Regions from separate parts of the Echinicola marina genome, predicted to be linked through region 1. Evidence: riboswitches for the same ligand, from Rfam matches in the RefSeq annotation. Region 1 holds a riboswitch; the other holds the start of a gene.
What was found. Region 1 has a riboswitch for cobalamin ahead of metE (5-methyltetrahydropteroyltriglutamate--homocysteine S-methyltransferase). Riboswitches for the same ligand answer to the same signal wherever they lie in the genome.
Positions count from the first base shown of each region.

Region 2: linked by a shared signal. The riboswitch ahead of KZP23_RS19570 (TonB-dependent receptor plug domain-containing protein) and the one ahead of metE (5-methyltetrahydropteroyltriglutamate--homocysteine S-methyltransferase) in region 1 are both predicted to bind cobalamin.

Region 1 covers NZ_CP080025.1:3,066,623-3,082,635, forward strand. Annotated here, with positions in the region: gene KZP23_RS12785 (hypothetical protein) at 1-1,038, opposite strand, end outside; gene KZP23_RS12790 (acyl-CoA dehydrogenase family protein) at 1,211-1,345, shown strand; gene KZP23_RS12795 (AMP-binding protein) at 1,552-3,231, shown strand; gene bioB (biotin synthase BioB) at 3,270-4,247, opposite strand; gene KZP23_RS12805 (DinB family protein) at 4,391-4,945, opposite strand; gene KZP23_RS12810 (exonuclease domain-containing protein) at 5,097-6,473, shown strand; gene KZP23_RS12815 (hypothetical protein) at 6,753-7,550, shown strand; gene KZP23_RS12820 (patatin-like phospholipase family protein) at 7,655-8,686, opposite strand; gene KZP23_RS12825 (alkaline phosphatase PhoX) at 9,397-10,809, shown strand; gene KZP23_RS12830 (acyl-CoA thioesterase) at 10,849-11,244, opposite strand; gene KZP23_RS12835 (PAS domain-containing protein) at 11,241-11,732, opposite strand; gene metE (5-methyltetrahydropteroyltriglutamate--homocysteine S-methyltransferase) at 11,851-14,205, opposite strand; cobalamin riboswitch at 14,402-14,598, opposite strand; gene KZP23_RS12845 (aldo/keto reductase) at 14,886-15,842, shown strand.
Region 2 covers NZ_CP080025.1:4,795,412-4,811,424, forward strand. Annotated here, with positions in the region: gene KZP23_RS19560 (hypothetical protein) at 1,079-1,492, opposite strand; gene mgrA (L-glyceraldehyde 3-phosphate reductase) at 1,876-2,865, shown strand; cobalamin riboswitch at 3,132-3,331, shown strand; gene KZP23_RS19570 (TonB-dependent receptor plug domain-containing protein) at 3,439-5,352, shown strand; gene KZP23_RS19575 (DUF5522 domain-containing protein) at 5,356-5,712, shown strand; gene KZP23_RS19580 (bifunctional adenosylcobinamide kinase/adenosylcobinamide-phosphate guanylyltransferase) at 5,709-6,221, shown strand; gene KZP23_RS19585 (Dph6-related ATP pyrophosphatase) at 6,223-6,954, shown strand; gene cobT (nicotinate-nucleotide--dimethylbenzimidazole phosphoribosyltransferase) at 6,954-7,994, shown strand; gene KZP23_RS19595 (adenosylcobinamide-GDP ribazoletransferase) at 8,029-8,835, shown strand; gene cobC (alpha-ribazole phosphatase) at 8,820-9,368, shown strand; gene KZP23_RS19605 (DUF4198 domain-containing protein) at 9,767-10,480, opposite strand; gene KZP23_RS19610 (hypothetical protein) at 10,499-10,825, opposite strand; gene KZP23_RS19615 (TonB-dependent receptor) at 11,069-13,423, opposite strand; gene KZP23_RS19620 (bifunctional helix-turn-helix domain-containing protein/methylated-DNA--[protein]-cysteine S-methyltransferase) at 14,051-14,899, shown strand; gene KZP23_RS19625 (alpha-ketoglutarate-dependent dioxygenase AlkB family protein) at 15,116-15,721, shown strand; gene KZP23_RS19630 (hydroxypyruvate isomerase family protein) at 15,923-16,013, shown strand, end outside.

The DNA.
Region 1 (16,013 bases):
TTCACTAATTCTAAATGTGATACTTCCAAAACGAATTTTAAGGGACTGGATTTCCGCCATTTCGTTGTAAAAGGTGTTCTTCCAGTTTTTAGGATTTGTTTCCTTTTCATGTCTTACCCTGTTTGCAATGATGTTGGTCAATTCATTGAGGTATTCATACCTACGATTGGCATCATTTTCCATGCTATAACTTCTTTCAAACACCTTTTTATCAATGCCCAAGACTTGGAGGTTTTTGATCAGGTTTTCTTCGTATAGTTTTTTAAGTTCCTCTAATTCCGTATCAATGGCTTCCCATTCAGTTTCAATCAAGTTTTTGTCATTGGTGAACTGCCCCAGTTCCGTTACCAACTCAAACATTTCTTGACTTTGTTCTCTTAGCTTTTGGTCTCTGCGCCCAGTACCAATACTTTCTACATAGCTGGACATTCCTGTGAAGAGGGCTTGGCTGAAGGTCCCGAAAATAGGAGTGCCTGCAGAAAGATCACCTGTAAGACTGATCAGGTTGGAGACAACAGATAGGGTAGGACTTTCTTTTTTGTTTTTGTCGATAAAACTTTGGAATCCTTTGTACCAATCATTGAAACCTGGGTAAGTGGTGGGGTTGCCCACAGCATTCAAGGTCTGGAAGAAATCCCTGGTGGCACCAAAAAGGATTAAAGGCCGAAGTTCTCTTTCCATAGAAACCAAGTTAATGATAGCTGACTGGTAATTCCCTTGGTAGATATTCAGTTCAGCATCTTTTTCGGCTTGTTGGAAATCTTCGATTAATTTGACCCTTTCAATCAGCTTTTCAATTTTCTGAGCTTCACTGTTGGTTTGGTTCAGTGATTCATCGAGCATTTGGATTTTTTTGTCCAAGTCGTGAAGTTTTGTCCCCAATTCATTGTCCAAGGAATCAGTTTTTACCTGAATATTTTTCAGTAAACTGTTTTTGAGTGACTGTTCCAATGAGGTGGTTGTCGTGTCTGTCTGCCCTGAAGCAAAGTAACTGAAGGATAAGAAGGTGATTGTGAGTAAGTAAAGTTTAGTTTTCATAGAAAATTAAATTTCCAAATGCTATACGAAATTTGTGCCATAAATGTATAATCAATATTTTATTGATGAAATAAAACTCTTTTCTAAAATTCAATTTCGGATTCAGGTATTACTTAAAGCCATGTAAAATGTGGATGAACGGGGGCATTGATTTAAAATGATGCTAGCATCCATGGGGAATTATTTAATTAAGACTTTGACCGCCAAATATCGCATGACCGAACTACAGTGTGAAGTAGCAGATGAATGTGCACAGCTGTATGGAGGTTATGGTTATATGTGGCAGTGCCTCGTAGTACGGGCATAAGTGGATGACAGGGAGTAAAATATCTGCCGGTACCAGTGGATCATGAAAGAATTAATAGCCAGAAAAGCATTGAAATAAAGGATTAATAATCAGTTCTTAATAATTAGGTGGTAGGTTTTGTCTTATATTAACATCATAATTGATTTAATTTGTTAAATTAAATTCACGAAAGAGGCCATTGTTTGATTACCCAAAATAATAAATAGATGCAAGATTTTCCATGGTTTGAATACTACCCCGAATCAGTGCCAAAAGAAGTAGATGCGGAGGCATATGAAAGTATAATCGGTCTTTTTAAAGAGAGTGTCCAAAAATACGGCGAGGCAGTAGCCTATGAATGTATGGGCAAAACAATCAGTTTTATTGAGTTAGAAAAATTGTCCCGGGATTTTGCTGCATACTTACAGCAGGATTTGAAACTCAAGAAAGGAGAAAGAATAGCCATTCAAATGCCCAATTTGCTGCAATATCCTGTAGCCATGTTTGGGGCTTTGAGGGCAGGATTGATAGTGGTCAATACCAATCCTTTATATACAGCCCATGAGATGAAACATCAATTCGAGGATGCGGATATTTCTGCATTGGTGATAGTTTCCAATTTTGCCCATAATTTGGAAGCCATTTTGCCAACGTTAAAAGTAAAGCATATCATCATCACAGGTATTGGTGACCTTTTGGGTGGTCTGAAAGGTGGTATAGTGAATTTTGTGGTGAAATATGTCAAGAAGATGGTTCCTGAATACCATGTTCCTAATGCGATAAGTTTCAAAACAGCGATGGCCTATGGTGCCCAAAGAGGCCTTGATCCAGTTAAAATTGATTTAGGGGATATCGCTTATCTTCAATACACAGGTGGTACTACAGGGGTGTCCAAAGGGGCCGAATTGACCCATGGAAATATCGTTGCGAATATGCAGCAGATTTCTGCATGGATGAAACCTAAATTAAAGGAGCATGAAGAGACGGTGATCACTGCATTGCCGCTTTATCATATTTTTGCCCTTACGGTAAATTGTTTGGCCATGTTAAAAATCGGGGCCCATAATCTACTCATTACCAATCCAAGGGATATGAAGGCATTTTGTAAGGAACTTAGAAAGAATAAATTCAGTGTCCTTACTGGGGTGAATACTTTGTTTAACGGTCTGTTAAACCAAGAATCTTTCAGGAATTTGGATTTTAGCAGCTTGAAAGTAGCCGTTGGGGGAGGAATGGCTGTGCAAAAATATGTGGCTGATCGTTGGCACCAGGTCACAGGCGTGCCTTTGGCTGAAGGTTATGGCTTGACGGAAACCTCTCCTGTGGCTTGTTGTAATCCTATTGATGGAACGGAACGCATTGGGACTATAGGTTTGCCTTTGCCCAATACAGAAGTGAAAATTGTGGATGATGAGGGCAATGAAGTTCCTCTGGGAGAAAAGGGCGAGCTTTGCATTAAGGGACCACAAGTGATGAAAGGCTATTGGAAGCGTCCTCAGGAAACTGCTGATACCATGCTTGGCGACTGGTTGAAAACCGGGGATATCGCTGTGCAGGATAAGGATGGTTTCTTGAAAATAGTGGATAGGAAGAAGGAAATGATCCTAGTTTCAGGGTTTAATGTTTATCCCAATGAAGTAGAAGATGTTATAGCGGGACATGAAAAAGTAGATGAGGTGGGGGTGATAGGTATGCCTGATGAGAATTCGACAGAAAGGGTGGTGGCTTATGTTGTGGCCAATGATGAGAGTTTGACTTCCGATGAATTGATCAGTTTTTGCAGGAAAAGTCTTACCAACTATAAGGTGCCGAAAGAAGTTTATTTTGTGAAAGAGCTTCCCAAATCCAATGTGGGGAAAATCCTTCGGAGAATTATTAAAGAAAATCACATGAAACAATCAGTATAGCAAAAAAGCTCTCCCGTTACGGAGAGCTTTTTGTCTTTTTATATGCTTACTTCTTGATCCTTGAAAGCCTTTCTAGGCTTCAGGTTCAATGTCTGGAACAATTGTTTGTCCATATCTTCTTCAGGGTTAGGGGTGGTTAGTAATTTATCCCCGGCAAAGATAGAGTTTGCTCCTGCCATAAAACACAATGCTTGTTCCTCTGTATTCATTCTTACTCTTCCTGCAGAAAGTCTTACCATGGCTTTTGGCATGATGATCCTTGCCGTGGCTATCATTCTTACCATTTCCCATACAGAAACTTTTTCCTGCTCTTCTAGCGGAGTGCCTTCCACTGGTACCAAGGCATTTACAGGAACGGATTCTGGGTGTGAAGGCAAAGTCGCCAGGGTGTGGAGCATGCCCACTCTATCTTCCAGATTTTCTCCCAATCCAATGATTCCGCCGGAGCAGACAGAAATGTCCGCTTTTCTGACATTTTCCAATGTATCTAATCTATCATCATAGTTTCTTGTAGTGATGATTTCATTATAATGCTCCTCGCTGGTGTCCAAATTGTGGTTGTAGGCGTAGAGCCCTGCATCCTTTAATTTGGCAGCTTGTTCTTCAGATAACATTCCCAAGGTACAGCAAACTTCCATTCCCATGGTGTTTACTCCTTTTACCATTTCAAGTACTTTGTCAAAGTCTCTGTTGTCTCTAACTTCTCTCCATGCTGCTCCCATACAAAAGCGGGTACTGCCTGCTGATTTTGCATCAGCAGCCTTTTGCAATACTTCTTCTACTTCGAGTAATTTATGGACTTTAACATCTGTGTGGTATCGGGCGGCTTGGGGGCAATAAGCGCAGTCTTCAGGGCACCCTCCGGTTTTTACAGAGAGTAAGGTACATACTTGTACTTCCTGAGCGTCATGAAATTCACGGTGAACTGTGCCTGCTTTATAAATAAGGTCTAGAATGGGTAAATCAAAAATTGCTTTGATTTCTTCTCTGGTCCAATTGTTTCTAATATCAGTCATCAAAATTTGATTTGAATGTTCTTTTACAAGCCCTAAAATTATTGAATTTTCATCAGGATGTAATCTTTTTGCTGGTTTTTCTGGTGGTTAGCCTTAAAGCGTAAATACTTTGGAGGTATGGTAAGTTCTTATTTTTGAGTAATTTATTTAAGCTGGGTCAAAATGTTTTTTGACTGGCTAAAATGTCTTTTTTCATGGGTGATGATGATTTCCACAGCAGTAGAAAGTGGGTAGGCGATCAACTTATTGGCAGGGGAATGGATGATCTGTCCTTTTTCCAAGAAGGGCGCTAATTTTCCAACCCATTGGGATAATTCATTTTGATGGCCCTCAAATTCCTTTAAGAGGTTCGAGGTGTCTTCTCCTTGGAATTTATCAGGTGCCCATATAGGAATGGTTTTTAGCTTTTTTGGCTGCTCTGGAGATACTGATTTCAAGATGGTATTACCCAGAATTTTGGTCAGGAAACCAAAATTACCTATAAAGGGTTTTTCATAAGTACCCTCTTCCAACTGTTTGAAAATTGGAAAATAACTTTGGTTAATGACCATCAAGTGCTGAATATTCTCTTCGATGCTCCAGGTGTCAGGATGGGGTTTGAAAGTCAATTGCTCAGGGCTAAGCTCGCCAAAGCTAGATAAAAACACCTGAGTGTTTTCTTTGATTTGTTTTTGCCAGTCTTTGATCTTGCTTTCCATGGTTATTGAGAGGTGCTTATGGATAAATATCTGTTTATATTGGCTCCCAATTCTATTTATTGGGACAATTAGGGTCAAAAATCGTTATTATGAATGACAAATTCGCCAAATTGAACCGCAAATAATTAAAACAATCAAGTAGCATCCAGTTATGATATATGCTATTGTAGATATTGAAACTACCGGGGGCTATGGTAAAAGGCACCGTATTACTGAAATTGCCGCATTTTTACATGATGGAGAGCAGGTGCTGGACAGTTATCAGACCTTGCTCAATCCTGAATGTGAGATTCCGCATTATATTACAGGACTTACAGGAATTGATCAGCAAATGGTCGAGGGAGCCCCTGTGTTTAGAGAGATTGCTGATGAGCTATACGACTTTTTACAGGGGAAAGTCTTTGTTGCCCATAATGTGAACTTTGATTATCAGTTTATTAAAGCAGAGTTTGATCGTGTTGGTAGGGAATTTGACCTGCCGAAATTATGTACGGTAAGACTGAGTAGAAAGATATTTCCGGGCTTAAGGTCTTATAGTTTGGGAAGTATATGTGAGTCCAAGTCCATTTCCATCACAGACCGTCATAGGGCTTATGGAGATGCAGAGGCCACTGCGGAGCTGTTCGGGATGCTCGTGGATGCTGATGATCAGGGGGTAATAGCGTCACTTTTAAAAAGAAATTCCGGTGAAGCCTTTTTGCCTCCCAATATCAGCAAGGAGCAGTTTATGGCATTGCCGGAAAAGGTAGGTGTTTATTATTTTCATGATATTAATGGTAAGGTGATTTATGTAGGGAAAGCGCTTAATATCAGAAGTAGGTTTAAGGGGCATTTTTCTGGGGCAGTCAAAGGGAAACAGGCTATGAAGTCCGAGATTCATAGCGTTAGTTGCCAATTGACGGGGAGCGAATTTCTGGCACTTTTAGTGGAGGCATTGGAAATCAAGAAGCATTGGCCGAAATTCAATAGGGCACAAAAGGTGAAGGGGACATCATGGGGATTGTATCGTTACCAGGATGGAGCGGGGTTTGAGCGTTTTCAAGTCGCTAAGATCAGCCGATTTACCAAGCCACTGTTGAGTTTTAAAAGTCACCATGATGCTTGGTCTTATTTGTTAGAGAAAGTGGCACATTATAACTTGTGTCCAAAGTTGTGCGGTATCCAAAAGACAGCTGCAGAGTGCTATGATTATAAATTAGGGAAATGTGAGGGGGCTTGTTGTGGGCAGGAGGATGCTGCCTCTTATAATCAAAGGGTGGGGGATTGGCTACAGCAGATGAAAAAGGAACGTGCTAGACTATTGATAAAGGAAAAGGGAAGAGGAGCGGGGGAAGATGCCGCTATTTTGTTTGAAGATGGGGTGTTAAAGGCTTATGGTTTTGTGAACAGAGAAGATGATGTGGTGGCAGACACAGGTTTTTTGGACTTTTTAGATCCTGTTAAGCCTGTTTCGGAAACAACCTATATATTGGAGCAATATTTGGCTAAAAACTTTTCTTCTAATGTTATTATGTTAGATGAGGTGTAAGTGATAGGTAGTCAGTTTTTTATGTGTTTTGTGGTGCAGGCGAGTGGTTATAAAAATGATTTTAACGAATGATTTTTGTTCAATCAATCGAAAGATATTTTTTAGTAAATGTAATGAATGTCTATGGTTTTTAAAGAAACAGAATATATTTCCTTATAGTTGTGTTTTTTGTTTAAAAATGTTTATTAAGTTTTATTGTTTTTTAAATATACCAAATAATTGTTTATATTGATTAGAGTAGTGTTTTAGAGTGATTTATAAACCCATAATTTCTACGATATGAAAAAGTTGTTTTATTTCGCCACAGTTTTGTTCATTGTCTGCCAAGGTGCATTTGCGCAAGGAGACCATAAATATATGGTAATTGAATTTATCAAGGTAGCGTCTACACAAATGGTAGATTATTCTGAGAATAAGAGTTTTATGGAGAAGATTTATTCTGAAGCCATCAAGCAAGGTGATGTGGAGGGATGGGATCTATGGTCACTACAGTCAGGCCCCGATCAGGGGGATTTTCAGTATGTGACTATCACCTATTATGATGATCCTGTAAAGATGATGAATGGAATGACGGATAATAATTTTGTGAATTATGCAAAAAGGGCATTTTCTTCTGAAATGTCTGATCAGCAAATAGAAATGAATGTGGAAAATGCCGTGGCTAATCGTGATCTGGCGATGAGAGCCTATATGGTAATGGTGGCCCATACAAAAGATGATTTTGAAATGAAGCCAGGTGTCTTGGCCTCTTTTGATTTGATGAAAGCGGCAGAAGGAAGGTTCAATGAATATGAACATGTGGAGACTGATCTATACCTGCCATTCCATCAAAAAAAGATTGCTGCGGGTATGATGGAACGATGGATGTTTTTAAGAACAGCGGTACCTATGGGAAGTGCTGCCGATTATACACATATGACGTTGAATTTTTACAACGATTATTTGCAGTTCTTTAATTCTATGGAATATGAAGATATGGAAGCTTCAGAAGAGCAATTAACGGCCATGGAAGAGGGCTTAAGTTCTAGAGACCAAAAATGGGTGTATATGGCTACATTGCTCAAAGCCATTAGGTAAGCAGGTAGGCATGAATAAAGGATGATTTTCTTTTGGTAAGTTTTTCTGTAAGTATGCCTATTGCTAATCATGTCGAAAAAATCAAAAAAGAGCTCTGGAATCTATTATTCTAGGGCTTTTTCTATGGGTACTAAATTTTGAACGATTTCATTTAGGAGGCTTTCATTTTTAGAAATATAATCGTCGACAGCCTCTTTTAATGCTTTTAGATTAGATTTGGATGCTGCATCAAACTTGTTGGAAGCATTTTTAAGATCTGGATTAATTCGTAGAAATCCATTTTTGTTTTTTTCTGCATCAAAGAGCCATTTTAGCTGATGGGTGACTGTTTCAGCATTTCCAGACCTCACAATAGAAAGTAAAGGTTTTGTCCATTGGCCAGGGGCAAAGTTCTTTGCTTCATGAAAGGTATATTGTCTCTCTGGGAGGCCGGTCCCTAAAGACAACAAATACATGTCTTTACTGATGGGATTTTTGATGTTTTCAAAGTACATTTTACGGGTTTCTGCATAAGCGCACATGCCGGGGTTATTGGCAAAAACAGCTCCATCAATCAAGGGATAGCTGATACCTAGTTCGGATTTAATATTGACTGCTTGGAAATAAGTGGGGGTAGCAGTAGCAACTCTTGCGACATCTTTTATATGAAAATCTTTTGCCTTGGTGATCATTGCATTATGTTGATTGAAAAAATGGGCGCGCCTGTGATCAAGATCATAAGCTGCGATAATACAGGGCTTGATCAATTGGCTAAATTTATTGTCAGCAAATTGTTCCGTAAAAAGAGTATTTAGTGCTTTATCAGTGTATTTGTCGTTAAGTAACCCACCTAATGTTTGTATTTTATGGAGGTGAGATTTTGAATAGGCCTTAAGACAAAACTCATGGAAAAAATTATTCACTTCTTCTGTGCTGAATTTAGCCTTGGCTTTGAGCTTGTCATCGGGGTTTAACAAAGCACAGGTGATAACCCCTCCTGAACCTGTTCCCGCAAAAAAGTCAACAAAATCTACCAGCCTGGAATGTTTGTTTTTAGTTCTTAGCTGGATTTTTTCCTCTAGTGCTTGAAGGATCAAGGCGGGTATAACTCCCCTTACACCCCCGCCATCAATAGAAATAATTTTCACTTTTTTCATTTGTCTTTTATTTTATTGAAACTCTACCTTGATCAATAAATTCACTGTATGGGGGATACTTTCCGACTAGTCTGGATCATGTTATATTGTGCTACGGGACTAGGTGGAATCAAGAGCGTATAAAGGGTTTTTATCCTTTGTTAATCTATTGTTAACTAAAATTGATATTGTACTGTTTTTTGTTGTAATTGTTTAGCAGTCAGTTGTTTAATTTTGGTTATTTTAAAAGGTTATTCCTTTTAAGTTACATATAAAAATAATTTAAAAATCTAAATTTGGTAGAATATTTACCTGTAAATTGTTGATTTGCTGAGTTTTGATGGTTGGTGGGGAGTGAAATGAGTGTTTGATGTTGTGTTTTGTGCTGAAGAAGGGTTAATTCGTTCTTTTTTAGAGTGGCTAAAGACTGCTGTTTAATAATGTATTAATAAAATTAGGACAATCTCGAAATAGCATCTCTTCCCTACCTTGTATTCTGATAGGTGTGTTTTAAATAATAGGTATACCACCAATTGCAGCAGTAAATGATAAGGCAATCGAAAAGATCGTTTTGATTACAATGTCAGGGGCTTTGGCCTTCAGGATTTTGGGCCCCAGCGCAAAGCATTTAAGGATACAGATATCATAGCAGCTAAATATACTTAGGGGAATCTCGATTATTTGAACGAAAAGAAAGTTTGTTTTGACATTAATAAAAAACCGTTATATCTATGAGTACTGGCAATAGTAATACCGACAGAAGAGCATTCATCAAACAATCAGGTATGGTGACCATGGGCTTTATGGGCCTGTTTCAATGCATACAACCTTCTTCAAAAAACGGATCTTCGAGTGAGAAGATTGGCTATGGGCTACTAGAAGAGGACCCTGATAAAATTCTGAATTTGCCTAAGGGGTTCAGTTATACCATTATTTCTCGCTCTGGGGAGCTAATGGATGATGGCCTGATTGTACCGGGCAGGCCGGATGGAATGGGGACTTTCCCTGGAAAAGAAGGGAAGATCATTATTGTTAGAAATCATGAAAACAGCCCGGATGATTTTGAGGAAGGGGCTTTTGGAGAGCATAATGAAAATTACTCATCAAAGTATGCAGGAGAATTGTATGAAAATGGAATGGGTAGCCTGCCTGGTTTGGGAGGCACTACTACACTGGTTTATAATCCAGCAACCAAGAAAGTTGAAAAGCAGTTCCTTAGTTTGGGAGGTACAGTCAGGAACTGTGCTGGAGGGGTGACGCCATGGGGTTCTTGGTTGACTTGTGAGGAATCAACCGTCAGGAAAGGAGACTATGATGGTAAGTTGGAGGAAGATCATGGTTATGTCTTCGAGGTCCCTGCATCAGAGGATCCTATGCTCTATACCGCTAAACCAATTAAGGAAATGGGAAGGTTTAATCACGAGGCTGTTGCGGTGGATCCGAGAACAAGTATTGTTTATTTGACAGAGGATCGCGGAGACGGCTTGTTTTATCGATTTATACCTGATGTGCCCGGAGAGCTTCACTCAGGAGGGAAACTACAAGCTTTGGCCATAGTAGGTAAGCCTTCTTTTGATACCCGAAATTGGGAGGACTTAGAGACAGAAAGGATGCCCAAAAATAAGGCTTTTGATGTGGAATGGCTCGATATAGACGATGTAGAGGCACCTGATGATGACTTGAGGTATAGGGGGACAGAACAGGGAGCGGCATGTTTTGCCAGGGGAGAAGGAATTTGGTTTGGACAGGGGGAGCTGTATTTCGCCTGTACCAATGGAGGAGAGATTTCTGCCGGCCAAGTCTTTAAATACACCCCTGGGAAAAATGAAGGTAAAGCTAATGAGATATCAGCACCAGGGAAATTGGAACTGTTCGCTGAGCCTAATGACACAGAGATTCTTAAAAGCTGTGATAATGTAGCAATTGCCCCTTGGGGTGATTTATTATTATGTGAAGACAGGTCACATCCTTTTGTAGTAGGGATTACCCCAGAAGGAAACTTTTATAAGCTGGCTGAGAATATTGGTTATGAAAGTGAATTTGCAGGCGGGGTGTTTTCTCCAGATGGAAAAACCTATTTTGTTAATATACAGGGGGCTGGTTTGACCATTGCCATAGAAGGTCCTTGGGATCAAAAAACTTAAACCAAGAATAGATATTGAAAAGGGCTTGCAAGCCCTTTTTTAATGTTCTTTTATGATAGGGGTAGGTTTTTTATCCTCATCAATGGCTACTAAGGTAAAGGTGCCGCTAATCGCCTTTTCCCTTCCTTCTTCATACATCTGCTCAATAAAAATATCAACCTGAATTTTGAGACTGGTGTTCCCAATATGTATGATGGATCCTACAAGTTCAATTATGGTACCAGCAGGGATAGGCACGGTAAAATCTATTTTGTCACTGCTGACAGTAACCATTTTTTGGCGACTGAACCTCGTGGCAGTGATAAAAGCTACTTCGTCCATTAAATGCATGGCAGTACCTCCGAATAAGGTGTCATAGTGGTTGATTGTATTGGGGAAAACTGCTTTGAAGATTCTGGTCTCTGCTTTTTTGATCTTTAGTTCTAGTGCTGTCATATTTCTGTTTCTAGTGCAAGAAAGTGGGAAGTGTTTCCTGATATATTTTTTAATGGAAAAATGTGAATTTGACAAAGATAGGTGGAGTGGTCAAGTTTATAGTTGATTAGTTTACTTTGGAAAGGGAGATCGAGGGATAATTTTCTTTTGAATTCTTTAAGTGCCAAAGTAGAGGTGCATTCTCCTTGCAGAAAAGAAGGTTTTTTGCCAATGGCAAAATGGGGACTGTATCCGGTCATTTTTTTAAAACCTTGGTTTACCCAAATGATGTGTTTGTTGAGGTCGGTAAGGACCAAGGCATCGTAATTTTCTTCCAGTATATCCCATTGGGTGTCCCATTTAAAGCGATCTTTAAAGTATTCCAGCGTGGCTTTGTCTTGTTCGATCGATCCTGGAATTTTATTGGAGAATACACTTTGTATATAGATATCCCAACATTTTAAAGGTGTCTTAATGAATGGATTTTTGCTATCCTTCTTTGAAATCATATCGAGAGAAATAAAACTATTCCGAACAGGTATTTAACTTGTTCGGAATAGTGATTGTTTAATATTAATCATTTTACCAAGTTGATTGATTTCGGTAAAATAACTGTTTTTTAAGGTGCTAGCCCAGGTTGTTGAGGACTTTGGTACTAAAACTTGAGGTATTCAAAGTGGCATTATCCCTTAAGGATTGAGCTGCTTTTACCATTCTTATGAGGGCTTCTTTTGTTTCCTCCCAACCTCTGGTTTTTAGACCGCAATCAGGGTTTACCCATAGTTGTCTGTCCTTGATAACTGCTTTGGCTTTATTCATAAGTTGGACCATTTCATCCTCTGTGGGGATTCTTGGGGAGTGAATATCGTAGACACCGGGACCAATTTCATTTGGATATTGGAATTCAGCAAAAGCATCCAACAATTCCATTTGAGAACGGGAGCATTCGATGGTGATGACATCCGCATCCATGGCAGCTATGTGTTGGATGATATCATTAAATTCAGAATAGCACATATGGGTGTGGATCTGTGTTTCGTCTTTTACACCGGATGAAGCAATGCGGAAGCAATCTACAGCCCACTTTAGGTATGCGTCCCAATGTGAAAGTCTAAGCGGAAGGCCTTCTCTAAGAGCAGGTTCATCGATTTGAATGATTTTGATTCCTGCACTTTCCAGGTCATTGACTTCTTCGCGAATAGCCAATGCTATTTGCTGACATGTAACCGAACGTGCTTGGTCGTTTCTTACAAATGACCATTGAAGGATAGTGACTGGACCTGTTAGCATTCCTTTTACGTTTTTGTTGGTCAGGGATTGCGCAAAAGATGTCCAATATTTGGTCATGGCACGAGGTCTTGAAACATCTCCATAGATGATAGGAGGTTTGACACACCTGGATCCATAGCTTTGTACCCATCCATTTTGGGTGAAGACAAAGCCCTCCAGTTTTTCACCGAAATATTCCACCATATCATTCCTCTCAAACTCACCATGCACCAGTACATCTAAGCCAATAGCTTCCTGCCACTCGATGGCTGCTTTGGTTTCCTTCTTAATAAGTTCATTATATTGATTTTGAGTCAATACTCCTTTTTTTAGGTTGGCACGCCATTGTCGAACTTCTTTGGTTTGTGGAAAGGAACCAATGGTGGTCGTGGGAAATAAAGGTAGCTTTAGGTTTTCTTCTTGCAGTTTTTGGCGCTCGCTAAATATGTTTTTTCTTTGGCTATGTTCTGGACTAAGCAGCTCTACAGCCAGCTTAACTTTGGCTTTGTGAATGATTTGGGCCTCTGCTTTACTTTGGATGGCTGCTTTGTTTTCCGAAAGGATGTCCAAATTGGCTTTGTTTTCTTGGTCTATCGCAAGCTTTCTTAAGTTGCTTATCTCCTCTACTTTCTGTTTTGCAAAAGCTAACCAGTTTTTGATCTCCGGAGTCAAAGCGGTCTCGTTAGATTCTTCCTCCAAATCACAGGGACTGTGTAATAAGGAGCAGCTAGGACCGATCAAAAGCCTTTCGGTCTCTTTGGCCTTTTGGGCTTTTTCGAGCAATGCCAAGGAGCCTTCAAAATCATTTTTCCAAATATTCCTGCCATCTACCAAGCCTAATGACAAGCTCATGTTTTTCGGGATAGACTGTAGCACTTCCTCCAATTGCTCAGGAGCTCGTACAAGATCTATATGTAATGCGCATACCGGCAAGGCACTTGCAATGGGAAGATTATCTCCCAGATTGCCAAAATAGCTGGCAAGCAAGATTTTGATATTTGGGCAGGCTCTTTTTATTTCCTTATAAGTCGATAAAAATGCCTCTTTTTCTTCCTTGGAGAGATCCATGGCCAGATAGGGCTCGTCTATTTGTACCCACGTAGCACCTGAATTTTCTAGCTTTTTCAGTATTTCCAGATAGACAGGTAGGAGATTTTGCAGCAAGGAAATTCTATGAAAGCCTGTCTCCTTTTCCTTTCCTAAAAGTAAATAGGAGATAGGACCAATGATGACTGGTTTGGTCTGTATGCCCAGTCTCTTGGCTTCTTTGAATTCATCCAGTATTTTGGAAGAGAATAATTTGAATTTTTGATCTTTTTTAAATTCCGGGACAATGTAGTGATAGTTGGTGTCAAACCATTTGGTCATTTCCATGGCGATGATATCCAGACCATTGTTTTGATAGCCTCTGGCCATGGCAAAATAAAGGTCCAGTTCCGGTCTTTTTTGGTCTGTAACAATATCATGGTATCGTTCAGGAATGGCTCCTACTGTTAATGACATGTCCAGTACCTGGTCGTAAAAGGAGAAGTCATTGGAAGGGATCATGTCTATTCCAGCTTCCTGCTGTAATTTCCAGTTTTGTAGACGGATGTCAGCTCCAGCCTTTAAAAGATCATGAAGTGAAATTTTTTCTTTCCAATAGGCTTCACAGGCCTTTTTGAGTTGTCTTCGGCTACCTATTCGCGGATAGCCAAGATTGTGCGTTAGCATAATGATAAACTTTTAACGTGATAAATAATTGTCAAAAGCCTTTAGCTAAACTTCGCAATGCTGCGATGGGAAGGGAAACTGAAAAATAAGACGTACCTTTCCCTTGGGCACATTTATCCCAGGAGAAGAAAGGAAAAGGAGTCGTACTTGACAGGTGCTTCAAACCGCGAAAGCATTGTCATTTCTGTCCTCCATAATGGACAGTTCAAAATAGGCAGGTCTCCTGGCTTGTAACATTTTTGCCGTCCTTCCCACCCCGATAGCTATCGGGACAGTGGACATCCAATGGGCAAAAACTTTCACGTTACTTACAGTTGCGCGACAGCCCGTGATTTTCACACGGTTCCCTATTATCATCGACCTTAGCCGATGACCTATAATGGTAAATGAAGAAATTATGTAAAGAACTTTGATCGGCAAATATAGGGAATGCAAACCGAATTGAGTATATAAATTAATCTGTGAAGTTTTAAATAAGGAAAAATATTGATTGGAAAGGGGGTGGGTTAGAAAAAATAATAGGTTAAGATTATGGTTTCAATTGATTGATTTTAAATGGTTTATGTTTTTTGTTGTTGGCTAGGGTTTAGGTTTGTAAAAATAAAATGGTATCCCTATTTAAACTTATAAATTTGTAAAGTATGAAAAAGAGGGCATGTTTTGTTCAAATATTAGTTTAAATGACAAAAACAAAGATCGGATTAGGTTTGGCATCATTGGGAAGACCGGAATATATTAATATTCGTCCCCATCAAAATATAGACAAGTCTGCTGAGGCCTTCAGGTCAAAGACCAAGTCTGTGCTGGATGAGGCCTATAAAAATGGGGTTCGATATTTCGATACAGCTCCTTCATATGGAAGGGGAGAGGAGTTTTTGCTGGATTGGCATCGAAGTAGGGGATATAAAGATGTGGTTTTAGGTACCAAATGGGGGTATACCTATAAGGCCAATTGGGAGTTGGGCTATAATGGTCCGCACGAAGTGAAAGAGCATTCTTTGAGTAAGCTTAGAGAGCAATGGAAATATTCCAAGCAGCTATTGTCGGCATTGAAAATATACCAGATTCATTCGGCTACTTTTGATTCTGGGGTTCTTGAAAATAAGGAAGTACAGCGGGAACTGATGAGTCTAAAAAAGGATTATGGTTTGATAATTGGCTTGACCAGTAGCGGAAAAGCACAGACTGAGATTTTGGAGGCAGCAATGAGGATTGAAGTAGATGGGGAGGAACTTTTTGATAGTTTTCAGGTTACTTTCAACCTGCTAGAGCAAAGCACCCTTTCCGTGCTCAAAAAGGCAAAAGACAAGGGGAAGTTGCTAATCATCAAAGAAGGGATGGCCAATGGAAGAGTATTTCCGAATAAGCATTTTGAACATTATCAGGATAGATATCAGGAATTAATAGCTATGTCCAAGAAGTTTCAAGTAGGGATAGATGCCTTAGCTTTGCGTTTTTGTATGGATTTAGTTGAACCTGATTATGTGCTTAGTGGCGCTGGAAATATAGAACAGTTGAGAGAGAATTTGAAGGCCCATACATTTGAACTTAAAGGTGATGATCTACATCAACTACAATCCATGGCGGTGGATGTTTCGGATTATTGGGAGGAAAGAAGTCAACTTGAGTGGAATTAATTATAATTTGGTTTTATAATTATTAAAAAACTATTTTATTTGCAGCAGCTTTAGAAGCTAGCATTCAGCAGGTATATGCTGGAAGGCAAGGAAAGAAGGTAAATTCTCTTTTTGAAAGCGATAGGATGTGTGTAGGCTTGGATGTGGATAGTGAAGATGAAGGGCATGAGT
Region 2 (16,013 bases), 1.7 Mb from region 1:
CATCGGTACCTTTCTTTTTATCAACAACTTATCAACATATTTGCTCAGCTTCTAACCCTCATAAAAGATATTTTTGAATAAAAAATACCATAATTAGGGTATTTTTCTACCAGCTTTAAAATTCCATTTTTTGAACAAATTATTATATGTGTATCGGTACCTTTTCACGTATCCTCTAATAAACAAAATATCCAGCGAAATCTATTATTTGACCTTTGGAGCATTCAGTTTTGGAACGATTGAGAAGATCGTTAAGAAAATGAGCTAGCTCGCACCGTGGAGTTCCATGCGTAAAGAAAACAGTCAGTGACTGTTTTTAGCGAGTAGCCAGCTTACAGGTCAGGCCCTCACGTTTACATGGGGCTACCTGCAGCAAAGCAGACACACATCTATTATGATAAAGTTAAGTCCAGGGAAATAGTCCTATTAAAAACATCATTATTAATTTCCAGAAATGAAATAATTTGTCAAAAAAGCCCTTGCTTCCCGTCTCTCCATCACACAGCTACCAGTTTTTACGGACAAAGGCGAAAAGCTGGAGGAAAACAGTCTATTTTAGCTTTGATACACACTATTTAATGCCGTTTATTTATGGATCCAAATTGCAAATCTGGACCAGAAAGGGAGTTTATGAACAAAAAGAGGGCTAAACCCAGCTTTGCCCCAGCTTTACCCCAGCTTTGATACAGCTTTGCCCCAGCTCTGGTATTACTTTGGTATTAGTTTGGGCTAGGGTTGGACCAAGCCGAAAAGCAGGGAAAAACGGTCTATTATAGCTTTGATATGCGCTATTTATTAACCACAGATGGACAAAGATGAACACAGATATCTGTTTATTCATCCTTTTACACAATTGACTGTCTGGGCAGGTTGATTACTTCAACTACACTTAACCTGACAAGGGTAAACAAAATTTAAGTTGAAAACTATTCACCCCCGGAAATATTGCTTGACCCCAACTTTTAGGACTGATCCGTTTTGACCAGCCGTTCTTAAAGCAAAAAGAGAATAGTAATCATTAAAAAGGTTCGGGAAAATTCCCCGAACCTTTCTCACCAAGTTTGACATATTAAAAAAATCAACGAAAAGAATTTTTAATTGCATTAAGCAGTTTCAAAACAGTTTTATCCTTTATTTTATTCTCTAAATAGGAGTGATTAGCATGGTCAATTTGTACAGCAGCACTTAATAGTCCCCATAAAGCCTCCCTGTTACATTCAGGAAAAACTTCTGAACCAAAATCAAGCTTAGCCTTTGCCGCGATCAAATCAGACACTTCAATAGCTGGGCATTCAAGCAACTTCCTCTTAATAATCTGCGCCAAATCGTAGAAATCATAATAATAATAAGCTGCCTCCGGTCTAAGTTCATTCCCTATTATTCTTTCTACCCTATCAAACTCTTTTTGCATCATCGGAATCCAATCCAATAGCGGTATTAGATTCCTCTCGAATGTTTTCTTTCCATATGAGGGAAGAAAATTGGGATTCATTCTCCTTTGTTCTAATAGCATATCAAAAACAATTAATGAAACAAAAATTTAACCATTTGGCTCACTTTCTACGCGCTGGTTATTTTGATTTTCTATATATCTAATGTCTGTATTTAATTTCAAACAAACAAATGTTTTTTCATTTTTTATATATTAAAACGTATTTTAAATAATGTTTTTTATACTTCAAACCATTAAAGATTTTTACAAACATACCATTATTTTTAGGGTCTCATATCGATCATGCCGCTATTCAGTCTTAAATTCTTAAACATTTATTTTTATAAATAATTTATTGTTTACGCTCTCGCAAGATGGGGAAAAGCTGGACCTTTCTGATTATATTGCATCCTTTGTAAAATTTCAAAATCACAATAAACCTTATGAGCTATTTACCTCATCCCGATCGATATAAAAACATGACCTATCGTCGCTGTGGAAAAAGTGGACTTAAACTACCTGCACTTTCCTTGGGGCTTTGGCATAATTTCGGCCATGTGGATGTTTTGGAAAACTCCCGTAAAATATTGCAACTGGCCTTTGACTCAGGCATTACCCATTTTGACCTGGCCAATAATTATGGTCCGCCTCCAGGTTCTGCTGAAGAAAATTTCGGCAAAATACTTAAAGAAGATTTTACCGGTCTTAGAGATGAATTGGTCATTTCTTCAAAAGCCGGTTATTTGATGTGGGATGGTCCCTATGGCGATTGGGGATCGAAAAAATATTTGATTTCCAGTCTTGACCAAAGTCTGAAAAGAATGGGACTGGAATATGTGGATATTTTTTATCATCACAGACCTGATCCAGAAACGCCACTGGAAGAAACCATGGGCGCACTACATCAAATCGTCCAACAAGGCAAGGCTTTATATGTGGGAATTTCCAATTATAAGGCAGATGATGCACAAAAAGCCATTAATATCCTTAGGGAAATGGGCACTCCATGCCTTATCCATCAACCTAAATACTCCATGTTTGAACGTTGGGTAGAAGGTGGTCTACTGGATGTTTTGGGACAAGAAGGTGTAGGCTGCATTCCTTTCTCTCCATTGGCACAGGGGATGCTGACCGATAAATATTTGAAAGGAATCCCTGAAGATTCCAGGGCTGCAAAAGCACACGGTTTCCTCAAAGAGGCCGATATTACTGAGACCACACTTCAAAAAATAAAGGCTTTGAACGAACTGGCCCAAGAAAGAGGGCAGAGCTTGGCACAAATGGCCCTTTCTTGGTTATTAAAAGATGATAGGGTAACTTCCGTACTTATCGGAGTCAGCAAAACCAGCCAGTTGGAAGATTCTCTGAAATGTCTGAATAGACTGGATTTTTCAAATGAAGAACTTAGTAAAATTGAGGATATCCTGAAATAATCAGTCATCATTTATTCTAAATCCTGATTATCCGCTAATGCCAGTAACCTGAAATCCTTTGATGAAGTGGTCGGAAGATTGAAGACCGAAGCAGTTTTTGTTTTAGTTTAAGCATTCGTTTAGAACCTCTTTTGACCTTAACTGGTACAATTGCGGATATTCATATTCTAAAAAGCATCTATGAAATTACATGGATGCTTTTTTTTAATCCCTCCATTAAAATTATACTAAAACTATTTTTTTAAGCTGATTCCTAAAAAATAACTACCTTTGCACAAGTTTTTGGTACCTGTCTCCTATTTCGGGGATGGGTTTAATAGGGAATTCGGTGTAAGTCCGAAACTGTACCCGCAGCTGTAAACTTCAATGCAGCTTTTGGCATCTACAGCCACTGTCCGCCTAGGCAGACGGGAAGGCCGTCAAAAGTGAAGTAAGTCAGAAGACCTGCCAATAACTGTTATTCAGAGCTTTCGGGTGAAAAGCCATGAAAAATCATTCTTAGCGCTGAGGGTGTTTTTATCAGTTTTCCCAGAAAGTTCATAGTGTCAAACTCTTAATATTCATCATTACGCTATGAACAAAAGTATTGTTCCCTTTACAAAAAAAGGGAGAAAATTGGCTGCTTCAATAGTATTGGCGGGCCTTTATTTCTCTCCCTCCCAAACATTTTCCCAAGACACTACTGAATTAGAAGAGGTAGTAGTTACAGGTACGAAATTTGAAATTCCAATAGAAAAATCCGGAAAGTCTATTTACAAACTGGATCAAGAAGCCATTGAACAAAATGCAGGCAAAACTGTCGCCGACCTGCTCAATGAAGTCCCCGGAATACAAATAGAAGGTAATTTCGGCTCACCAGGTACCAACATCAATTATTTTGTCAGAGGTGCTAGCAGTAAAAACACCCTAATTCTCATAGACGGTGTCCCTATCAATGATCCCTCTGGAATAGCCTCTACCTATGACCTCAGGTTACTATCTTTGGACCAAGTAGCATCCATTGAAGTTTTAAAGGGTGGATTGAGCACACTGTATGGAACAGGAGCTTCCGCTGCAGTTATCAGCATTAAACTTAAATCTGGACTACAGGATAAAACCTTGGCAGGTTCTGTGGATATCAATGGAGGTTCATATGGCACCTACAGAGGAGGGCTTAACCTTCACGGTAAAAGCAATAAATTTAATTATATGCTTTCAGGAAGCACCTACCTTTCAGATGGATTTTCATCTGCATCCGAAGAACAATCCCCTACTCCATTTGGGAAAGACGGCATGAAAAGGCAAAATGCCCTATTGAAATTGGGTTATGCCTTTTCAGACCGATTTCAATTGGACTTTGTTTCTGCCTATGATGATATGGAGGCTGATTATGACGACAATACTTTCACCGACGCTGATAACCAACAGACCAATCAGCAATTTAGAATAGGCTTAACGCCTAGCTATACCTATAGCAAGGGAACGATCAAACTCAAGTCAATTTATAATATCAATGAAAGGGAATTTATCAGTAGCTTTCCAAGTGAATACAAAGGAAGAAACTTGCAGCTCGACCTGACCCAAGAACATCAAATCCTAAATGGCCTAAAAGGTCTCTGGGGTGTAAACCTGCAGCAACTCTCTTACGAACAGCCTGGTGAATTGAACTTTGATGAGAATAAATTCACTTTGGTCGATCCCTATGCAAGTTTATTCTACGAATCCAACAGTGGCTTTAACCTTCATGGTGGAGCCCGATTAAATACGCATTCGGAATACAACAGCAAATTCGTTTACAACCTGAACCCATCTTATTTAACAGCCATTTCTGATAGGGTAAGCATGAAAATTCTTGCCTCGGTTTCCAGCTCCTATGTCACTCCCACGCTATACCAATTGAATTCCCCTCTTTACGGAAATACCCAGCTTCAACCTGAGGAATCCATCAATTATGAACAGGGCATATCCTTCTATATTGGCAAAGACTTCACTGTGAACTTGGTACATTTCACAAGGGATGAATCAAACCCGATTGACTTCGTTTCTATCTACGATGAAGAGGGCAATTATGTGAGAGGCGAATACCAAAATACTACTAACGAAAGACGGGTGGAAGGATTTGAAGCTGATCTTTCGTGGAAAGTAAACCAGTTCTTCGAGATAAACGGAAACTATGCCCACGTAAGTACCGATAAACCAGAAACATTTTACCGAATCCCAAAAAACAAATGGGGAATGGCCTTCCTGGCCAAGCCAACGGACAATACAGTGGTTTCCTTGAAATATAATTTCACCAGCAAGAGAACCATTTATGATTGGGGCTATGGTGGAGAATTGGAATTGGATAGTTATGGCCTAATAGACCTCTACGCCCAACAAGCAGTTCTAAATAAAAAGCTTAAATTATATGCCGGAATAAATAATTTACTGGACGAAGAATTTACGGCGATTTATGGTTACACCACCAGAGGAAGAAACTTTAATATTGGTGCCAGTTATCAATTTTAAATAATGGTCAAAGAAAAGCACTGTCCCAATTGTCAAAACAAATTTCACTGTTCCAGCCAATGCTGGTGCAGTGCTTTTCCTCCTATTTTCCCCTTGGAAGATGGCAAAGGCTGCCTTTGTCCTAGCTGCTTAAAAGCGGAAGCCATCAACAGCATTAACAATTACACCGCATCCCTGGATGGCCAAAAGGTTAAAACAATCCAAAAACTGGGATTGCCGGAACAACTAATAGAAGGTATAGACTATACCATAAATGAACAAGGCTTTTACGTCTTCACTGCTTGGTACCTGCTCAGACAGGGAAAGTGCTGTGGAAATGGTTGCAAGAATTGTCCTTATGATAAAATCAATAAATCATGATCTATTATATTACTGGAGGTGAAAGATCCGGCAAAAGCCGCTACGCACAGGAACTGGCGGAACAACTCTCTGAAAGCCCCTATTATCTGGCCACTTCCAGAATTTGGGATGATGATTTCAAAAAAAGAGTAGATAGGCACCTTGCAGATAGGGATGAACGTTGGACCACCATCGAAGAGGAAAAATACCTCAGCAAGGTGGATATCTCAAACAAAACAATAGTGATGGACTGTGTAACCCTTTGGCTCACCAACTGGTACGCAGACAGTAAAAATGACATCAGTTACTGCTTGGAGTCCTGCAAAAAAGAACTTGAAATTACTTTTCAAAATGCCTCTGATGAGACCAACCTCATTATCATATCCAATGAAATCGGCATGGGAATACATGCACAAACAGCGGTAGCCAGAAAATTTACTGAACTCCAAGGCTGGATCAACCAATTCATTGCAAAGAACGCCCACAAAGCTACCTTTATGGTTTCTGGATTATCCATTGAGCTCAAATAAGATGATAAAAAGCATATTTAATTGGAGTGGTGGCAAAGACAGTGCATTGGCCCTGTACCATATACTCCATGAGAAGAAATTCGAGGTCACATCATTGATGACTACAGTTAATGCCCAATTTGACCGGATATCCATGCATGGGGTGCGCAAGGAATTACTATATGCCCAAGGCAGCTCCATCGGGCTCCCGATTAAAGAAATTCGACTGCCTGAAATGCCCAGTATGTCAGATTATGACCGGATCATGAAGGAAAACCTTGAGCCATTAAAAAATGAAAATATCAGCCATAGTATTTTCGGTGATATATTTTTGGAGGACCTAAAAAAATATAGAGAAGAACGATTGGCAGAAGTGGGGCTTAAAGGCCACTTTCCACTTTGGAAAAAAGACACCAAATGGCTTATCCAAGAATTCTTGGATCTGGGCTTTAAAACCATCGTGGTTTGCACCAAAGCAGATCTTTTGCCCGCTGAATTTGTAGGAAAAGTAATTGATCAGGATTTCTTGAAAGCCCTCCCCTCTTCAGTAGATCCATGCGGGGAAAATGGTGAATTTCACACCTTTGTTTTTGATGGCCCGATTTTCAATCATCCCATTGAATTTGATTTAGGAGAGAAAATTTTCAGAAGTTATGAATCGCCTAAGGACTTGAATGACGCTTGCCTGCCCAAAACAGAAGAAAAAAAACAACTTTCAGGCTTTCACTATATTGACCTTATTCCCAAAAACTGATGATCAAAGTTGAGATTGATAAAATTGACAACCCTCAATTAAAAGGGGTACTCCAACAAAAAATAGATCAAAAAACCAAGCCTATAGGCGCCTTGGGCCAATTAGAAGAGCTGGCCCTGCAAATCGGTATGATACAACAAAGTAGCAATCCAATACTGAAAAAGCCTCAAATCTTGGTTTTTGCTGGAGATCATGGTATCGCCCAAGAAGGCTTGGTCAACCCCTATCCTCAGGAAGTAACCTTTCAGATGGTCATGAATTTTCTTTCTCGCAAAGCTGCCGTAAATGTGATCGCTCAGCAGAACAATATTGAAGTTAAAGTTATCGATGCTGGGGTGAACCATGATTTTGGAGAAGCACCCGGGCTGATCGACGCAAAAATTGCATTTGGAACCAAAAATTATCTTCAGGAAGCCGCCATGACCCTAGCTGAAGCCGAAATGGCCATGACAAAAGGGGCTGATATGGTGGAGAAGGCATTTGAGCTAGGTACCAATATCATTGGCTTTGGCGAAATGGGCATTGGCAATAGTTCCTCCGCTGCTCTGATCATGCAGGCCGTTTGTAAATTCCCCCTAAAGGACTGTGTAGGTTTAGGTACTGGAACCGATCCTGAGCAGTTAAAGAAAAAGCTTGAAACCTTAGAAAAAGTCGTTGATTTTCATACTAGTAGTGAAGATCCATTGGCAATTTTAGCTAGTTTTGGGGGATTTGAAATTGCTCAAATATGTGGGGCTATGTTAAAGGCAGCCGAAAAAAAGATGATCATCATGGTAGATGGTTTTATTTCCACTGCTGCACTATTGCTAGCCCATAAGATGCATCCTGCCATCAAAGCCTATTGTATATTTACCCATTGTTCCAATGAAAAGGGACACCGGGCCATGTTAGATTACTTAAAAGCAAAACCAGTTTTAAATCTGGAAATGAGGCTTGGTGAAGGGTCTGGAGTAGCTGTTGCTTATCCGGTTATTGCTGCAGCCTGTACCTTTCTAAATGAAATGGCCAGTTTTGAAAGTGCCGGCGTAAGCAAGACTTAAGAACCAATTTGATTAAAACCTTTAATATTTTCATATGAAGAAAGAGATACAGGCTTTCTTTACTGCAGTAATGTTTTATACCCGTATTCCCTGTCCTAGTTGGGTAGACCACTCCGAGGAGTATTTGAATCTATCCAGGAAATATTTCCCTATGATAGGCTGGATAGTCGGTGGAATTTCCGGTTTGATCGTACTGCTCTTTTTGAATTTCCTTTCGGTCAAAATCACCATTTTCCTCTCCATGGGAATTAGCATGCTGTTGACAGGAGGTTTTCATGAAGATGGTTTTGCAGATACACTTGATGGTTTTGGAGGAGGCTGGACCAAAGAAAAGATCCTTAGCATTATGAAGGACAGCCGGTTGGGCACCTATGGTGTACTTGGACTATTGATACTTTTACCTGTAAAGTTTCTGGCATTGATGGAATTGGTCAATTGGGCCAAGGGAAATGCCTATTCCTTTGAGTTCTACCAGTCTTTACTAGCCTGTTTTATATCAGGACATGCCATCAGTAGGTATATGGCTTTGACCTTTTTCAAAACTCATCAATATGCCAAATTAAACGATACGATCGGTAGTAAATCTAAACCAATGGCCAAGGAAAAAATCAATAATATGGACCTCTTTGTGGCTACTATAACCGGACTTCTACCACTGGCACTATTCCAAAATTATATCGTTTTCCTAGTATTGATTCCTTGCTTTATCACAAAATGGTGGTTAGGCCGCTGGTTCAATAAATGGATTGGTGGTTTTACTGGAGACACCTTAGGAGCTGTACAACAGATCACCGAGGTCATCTTTTACCTGAGTCTATTGATCATATGGAAATTTTCCTGATACGGCATACACAACCGGCCATAGAAAAGGGGATTTGCTATGGCCAAACGGACTTGGAGTTGGCCAGTAGTTTTGAAAAGGACTTAAGATTGGTAGAAGAAAACCTTCCCCAAAATATCAATTTCCAATCCATCTATTCCAGTCCTTTAAAAAGATGTAAAAAACTTGCCGTCGGACTCTTTGGGAATTTCATAATAGAAGACCATAGACTCAAGGAACTTGATTTTGGGGATTGGGAAATGAAAGCTTGGAATAAAATCCCTCATAAAGAACTCAATCCATGGATGGAAGATTTTGTCCATACCCCCTGCCCCAATGGAGAATCCTACCATAAACTTTCAAACAGAGGCATTGATTTTTTGAATGAACTAAACAAATTGCCGGCTGGTCCTATTGCTATTGTCACGCATGCCGGGCCCATTCGGGCCATGCATGCACATGTCAATAATATTGCTTTAAAAGATTCCTTTGACCTAAAAGTGGAATATGGAGAAATAATTAGGCTTCAATTAGATAATGTGCAATCTATTTAGCCCCATCTTTACACGATAGGCGGAATTGCAAATTCCACCCAGCTTCTGACTGATCAGTTTCTGCCATGTGCAAGAAAGAGGACACCAACCACAGGAAAATCAGAAACCCCTATCCCCGAAACCATAAAAAGAAAATCCTCAAATTATAAGAACGGGATTATTTGACCTAAAAATGACCAATAGTAAGATCACTATTCAACAATCGCCTCTTAATCAGATCAATATTGAAAAAGATAATAGTTCCAAAGTCAATCTCTATTGATTCGGTCATATTAGGACTTTTAGATCTTATTAGAAACTGTTCGGGATTTGGAATCCCGAACAGCTATTTATTAAAAAAAATCCCCACCAAAGTCTTCACTTTGATGGGGTCGTCAGTCAGTTAAAAAATTACAAACCTATTTTTCTATACTTTGGGTGGCACATCTCCAGATAAATTCATACGGGGCCCCATGATGCTCTCCGGATACTTCTTCTGTATAAGTCGCTTCAATGAGGTATTGCCCTTTCCACGGTGTATCAATGGTCACTTCGCCTTCTTCATTTGACTCATATTCCTTGCTCCAACCTTCTGGACTGGCCACAGCAACTTTCACTCCTGCTTTAGGATTATTCTTAAAGTAGGTCTTAAATGACAGGCTTTCTTTCAGCTTTCCATTAACTGGTGAAGACAAGAGCAAAGCCAAATCTGTTTTGGCTCCCTCTAGGCCCATCTCATTGACTTTTCCGACACTTACTTGTGTGGCAGTATTGAATTGATAGAGATACTCCCCTCCTAGATCCTGGGCAGCATGTCCTATCTGAAGACGGTACACTCCATCCATCTCAGGAGTAAAACTACTGGTAAAATGATCCTTTTTTTCTTCAGTTTCCAAAAGGGTTTTGTTACCCTCAGGGTCGATCAACCAAAGCTCAAATTCCTTTACATCTGAATACCAATCTTCCACTTGCTCTATCACCCCTTCTGCATACTCACCATAGTAAATTTTGATTTCTTGTGCTTCTCCCTTTTTTCCTTTGATGGCTGTTTCGATCCATAATGCATGTGCCATAGCATTGCCTAAGTTGATCAATAAAGCCATGGCCAATAATAAGCTGAATTTAGTTTTCATCTGTTATTTTTTTTAATGTTAGTTTCTTAATAAATCATTGATTTTTATTTGCACTTGTGCTTCCTGCAAATAAGATTTTAACCTGTAAAAGTCCTCCTCTAGCAATGAAAATTGGATATCCATATGGTATGTTTCCAATACAATCCTATCCACTCCATCATAAAATGGACTATAGTTTCCATCAAATGAAAGTTCATCTATATACAGACAAAAACCCTTAAAGTCTATTTCGCTGAAACCAACCATACATTGGCCAAACATCATCCCCATACGACCACAGTGTTCACATCTGGTAAGAATGAAATCATCTTTCATCATCAATACTTCAGGACTGCAATAATTCATAATTCATCACTTAAGGTTGAAAAATTAATTTGGGCCTGTGCGGGAAAGAATACTTGATTTTGGATATACAAACCATCTCCCTCCCATCACAGGACTTAAAATCTTATATTGAATATTGAAATTTTCACTTTTCTCGAATACTGTTAATTCATTATCAGTTTATATGTTTTGTTTTAGTTTCCGATTAACCTTTTTCATCGGACCAACAGCCCTCTCATTCCGCATGGAAAGCAACCTGAATGATTAAAATTTAAATCCAACGCTCAAACGGGCATTTCTTGGGGCCTCTGCCTGATAATAATAGTAAGTAGCATAGGCTGATCCAGAATAGAGATACTTGTTGAGCACATTGAAGACATTAGCCCTGATGATGAGATTATTGTTTTCCCAAGACAGTCCTCCATCCAATTTAAAATAATCAGGGAGTGCCATCTGGCCATCTCCAGGCCAGTTCCAAGTAGTCCTATCTCCTTGGAAAGTAAAACCGGCACTGATGCCAAAACCTTTCAAACTACCATTTTGGAGCGAATAGCTTAACCAACCATTGGCGAGATGCTTAGCAAAACCTGCTACGGGTTGCCCAACTTGGGAAAATTCTCCTGCTCTCTCATCTTCTGTAATCTCTGAATCGGTATAGGCATAGTTGGCCGTTAGCACCAGGCCTGGGGCCAACTCTCCCCTAGCATCAAACTCTATCCCTTGGGTTCTGGTTTGCATTTGAAGGGAATAGGGAGCCGTAGGATTTTCAGGATCTGAAACCAATTCATTGTCTTTGAAAATTCTGTAAATAGAAAGACCTGTACTCCATTTCCCATCGAAAAAGTCACGTTTCAAGCCCAATTCCATATTATTACCCGTTATTGGTTTGGCCGGATTACCGTTCTTTAGCACACCAGACTGTGGCACAAAAGCCTGATCATAAAGTGCATATACAGCGGTCTGATTATCCACTGTATAACTCAAACCAATTCTTGGCGTTATTTTACTATCTTCTACCGTAGTACCGTAAGAGTTCTGCGAAACGTAGGTATACCTTCCTGCGAGGGTCAGCCTTAGTGAATTGTCAAAGAACCCCAACTCATCCTGCGCATAAAATCCTGAATAAGATTGTAAAATCACAGAAGTATTGGCCCTTTGTTTTAAGCTCATACTGCGATCAAACTTCGGTAAACCATTTGCCGGGTAGCCGTAAGATGGATTTTCCAAATCAAATGGGATTTCCTCAGTGTCCAGTTGATGAGATTGACTCCAATCAGCCAAATATTCTTTGGTTCCCATGTCCAATCCTGCCAAAACACGGTGATTGATTCCACCTGTTTTTACCTCTCCATTGAGATAAACCTGTCCATAAGCACTTTCATTCAAGGCATCCCAAATGGATGCATACCGCTGTAAATTAGTGCCCTCTATACCATTCAGCCACATCGAACTTCCTTCTTGACTATAGTTAAAGTAAGCCAGCTGTCCAGTTACTTTCCAATGATCATTAATATCATGTTGCAAGTTGGCCATAATACTGTGATCGTCGATTTTAGTAGGGTCAAGACCTGGCTCAGCAATGGTAAAACTTTGATCATAAATACCATATCCCTCTGTAGAAAAAACATAAGCTGAACCGACATTGGACATCTTGACATGCTGGTAAGCATATTCCAGTGTCAGTTTGGTTTTATCATCCAACTGGTAACTTAACACTGGAGCTATACTGTACCTGTTTTGAAAGGTATAATTCTGGAAAGAATTCTGGGACTGTCCCATTACATTTAGTCTATAAAGTAATTTTCCATCTTTGCTTAACCTTCCATCTAAATCCAAAGCACCGCGATACAGATCAAAACTGCCCAAAGTTAGGTTAACACTCCCCTTTGTCTGACCGGTTGGCTTTTTGGTCACTACATTATATATACCGCTTGGATTCCCATTGGACATCATAAATCCAGCAGGCCCTTTTACAAATTCTATATTCTCTACAAAACTCATATCCTCTGTCAAAGGTCCCCAGTTAGAAGTCACATTCATACCGTTTCTGAAAGCAGCTACCCGGGAGCCGCGCATGTTTACACGTGCATATAGGTTACCCCAATGCTCTAGACGTGTGGCCCCACTGACATTCCGTAACACACCATCTGCCATATCCATAATCTGCTGGTCCTCCAATGACTGAGCTGTGATGACCTGAATATTCTGCGGAGCCTCTATCAATGGGGTATTTAAGCGCAAACTACCAGAGGCTTTATCTACTTTATATTCACTCCTTTGGCCTCTTACTGTAAACTCTCCCAATACTTCCTGAGCTTCCTTCAATACCACCACAGGTAGTTGATTGACCTGTCCAGTTTTTATACTTATTCTTTTCTGAAAAGAAGCAAACCCTACTTCTGACACTACTAAGGTATAATTCCCTGCCGGTGCAGTGAATTGATAGTCCCCTGCTTCACCTGTAGCTGCCCCATATGAAGTTCCTTCCAAGATCACCGATGCATAAGGTAAAGGATTCCCAACCTCATCCTGGACAAGGCCAGTTATTGTGCCCGTAGACTGGGCATACAGTACCTCTCCGGTACATAGAAAAAGCATTAAAAGTAATAGTCTTTTCATGTTCTTATTTAGATTAATTTTAATTAAAGGCAAATCTATAATCTAAAACCGGAACCTTAAAGTTATTTAGACTAATTTTAAATAGTATTTTTCTATGATAATGAACAAACAATAGTCAAAAGGAATTTTAGGTATATATATCCTTAAAGGCACCAGTAGTTTTTAAATAGCATGATAATATGTTCCTTAGCTTTTCTAGGACTTAAGGTGGGGGTAAGCCTAAGACGAGCTTAAGTTTCTAATAAGATAAATACGGCTAAAACACGGGATAAACACGGCTTAATCTGGGGTTTAACATGGGTTAAAGCATAAATGTTAAAAATGTTAAATTCATTAATATTGGACCGTATTCACACCAGTCATCTGATTGCCCACAGCCTTTCCAGCCTGCGTCGGGGATTCCCGGCATCTAGCCAGTGGTAGGTAGGTCCAATCAATCATTTCTGTGAGATCAGTGCTGCCTTGAGGAGCCTGTTTTGGAGTGTAAAATATATTGGTTCAATACCAGATATTCAGATTAAGTTTTTATTCTTATTATTTATCATTTTATATTTATCAACACAGCAATTTTCGGGTGGTGTCTTGTTGGATTCCTTATTACATTTGATCCATAAGGAATAATCAAACATGAAAAGCCAAGAAGATATTACATATCAAAGAGTAGCAGAAGCCCTCTCCTATCTCCAAGAAAACTTCAAAAAACAGCCCAACTTAAATGAAATAGCTGAAGAAGCTAGCCTAAGCCCTTTCCATTTTCAGCGCATCTTTACGGAATGGGCAGGCGTTAGTCCAAAGAAGTTCCTGCAATTTATTAGCTTGGGACATGCCAAAAAGATCCTCAGAGAAACCAATACCAACCTTTTGGAGGCCAGTATGGAAGCTGGACTTTCTGGAACTGGAAGGTTGCATGATCTCTTTGTCAATATTGAAGGGATGACCCCTGGAGAATATAAAAATGGTGGTACCAACTTGCAGATCAATTATAGTTTTTCGGGAACACCCTTTGGTGAAATTCTAGTGGCTTCCACCTCAAAAGGAATTTGTTATTTGGCTTTTCTGGAAGATGAGCCTTACACAATAGAGGGTTTAGTTAGCCGTTTCCCCAATGCCAGTTTCAAAAATCGAGAAGACCAGTTACAGCAAAATGCGCTGCGTATCTTCCAGCAAGATTGGACCAAAATGGATCAAATCAAACTCCACCTTAAGGGCAGCGACTTTCAACTGAAGGTTTGGGAAAGCCTCTTGAAAATCCCGATGGGTAAACTTACTACTTATGGACAAATCGCTGAGAAAATCAACAATCCTAAAGCCTCCCGGGCCGTGGGAACAGCTATTGGAAGTAATCCTGTGGCCTTTCTTATTCCCTGCCACCGGGTTATCCAAGCCAGTGGTATCTTTGGTGGCTATATGTGGGGACCAGCAAGAAAAACAGCTATTATTGGCTGGGAAGCAGCAATGATAGACAAAAGACATTAGACTTTAAAATCTGGTTTTGAATCTAATACCCTAAGTATCATGGAAAGTGAATAGAGCTTTTAGGAATTTGAAATTCCAACACCAAAACCAATGGGAGTGAAACCCTAAATATCCTGAAACAGCATGAAGTCATCATTCCTCCTCCCTAGGACTTAATAATTCAAATTCACCTCTTCTGACCTCAAACTTCCCACTTCAAACCTCGTACCTCAAATTATGGACCTATTCAATCAGAACAGCCTTTCAAACCTGCTACCATATGACGGGACAGTGCATTATTATGGAAAAATCCTTAGCGATCAACAATCACTGTTTTTCTTTGAAAGGTTAATGTCCAATATTGAATGGCAACATGATGAGGCCATAATTTATGGCAAGCATTATATCACCAAAAGAAAGGTTGCTTGGTATGGCGACCTACCCTATACATACAGTTATTCCAATACCTGCAAGAAAGCCCTCCCCTGGACAGAAGAACTGAAACATTTGAAAAGCTTGGTAGAAGAAAAGTCCAGTGTCATCTTCAATTCATGTCTCCTCAACCTCTACCATAATGGTACAGAAGGAATGGCCTACCACAGCGACAGCGAAAAGTCCTTGGGTGAAAACACAGTAATCACCTCTTTGAGCTTGGGAGCAGAGCGCAAATTCACCCTCAAACATAAAAACAGCAAGCAAACTGTTTCTATACTCTTAGAAAATGGCAGTCTTTTGGTCATGAAAGGGAGCACCCAAAGCCATTGGCTGCACAGGCTTCCCCCCACCAAAAAGGTCACTAGGCCCAGGATCAGTTTGACTTTTAGAACCATCGTAGACCAATAAAATTCATTCAGCACTATCAATTTATCCACCAAAATCTCTCCAGAGCACCATGGAATTGATCAAAACCAATCATAACTTTTTAAAACAATGATAGAAGAAATACCTTGTGAAAGGCTATATTCCTATATATATTAGTCGGATTTTGAAATTAAAATAAGTGATTAATAACCTTTAAAATATCTGCACAAACTATTGTATAACATGAAAAACCTAAATAACCAAAGAAGAAGTTTTTTAAAAAATGCAGCTCTTAGCGGAGCGTTGGCCACTTTTACAGGTGGAATGTCACTTG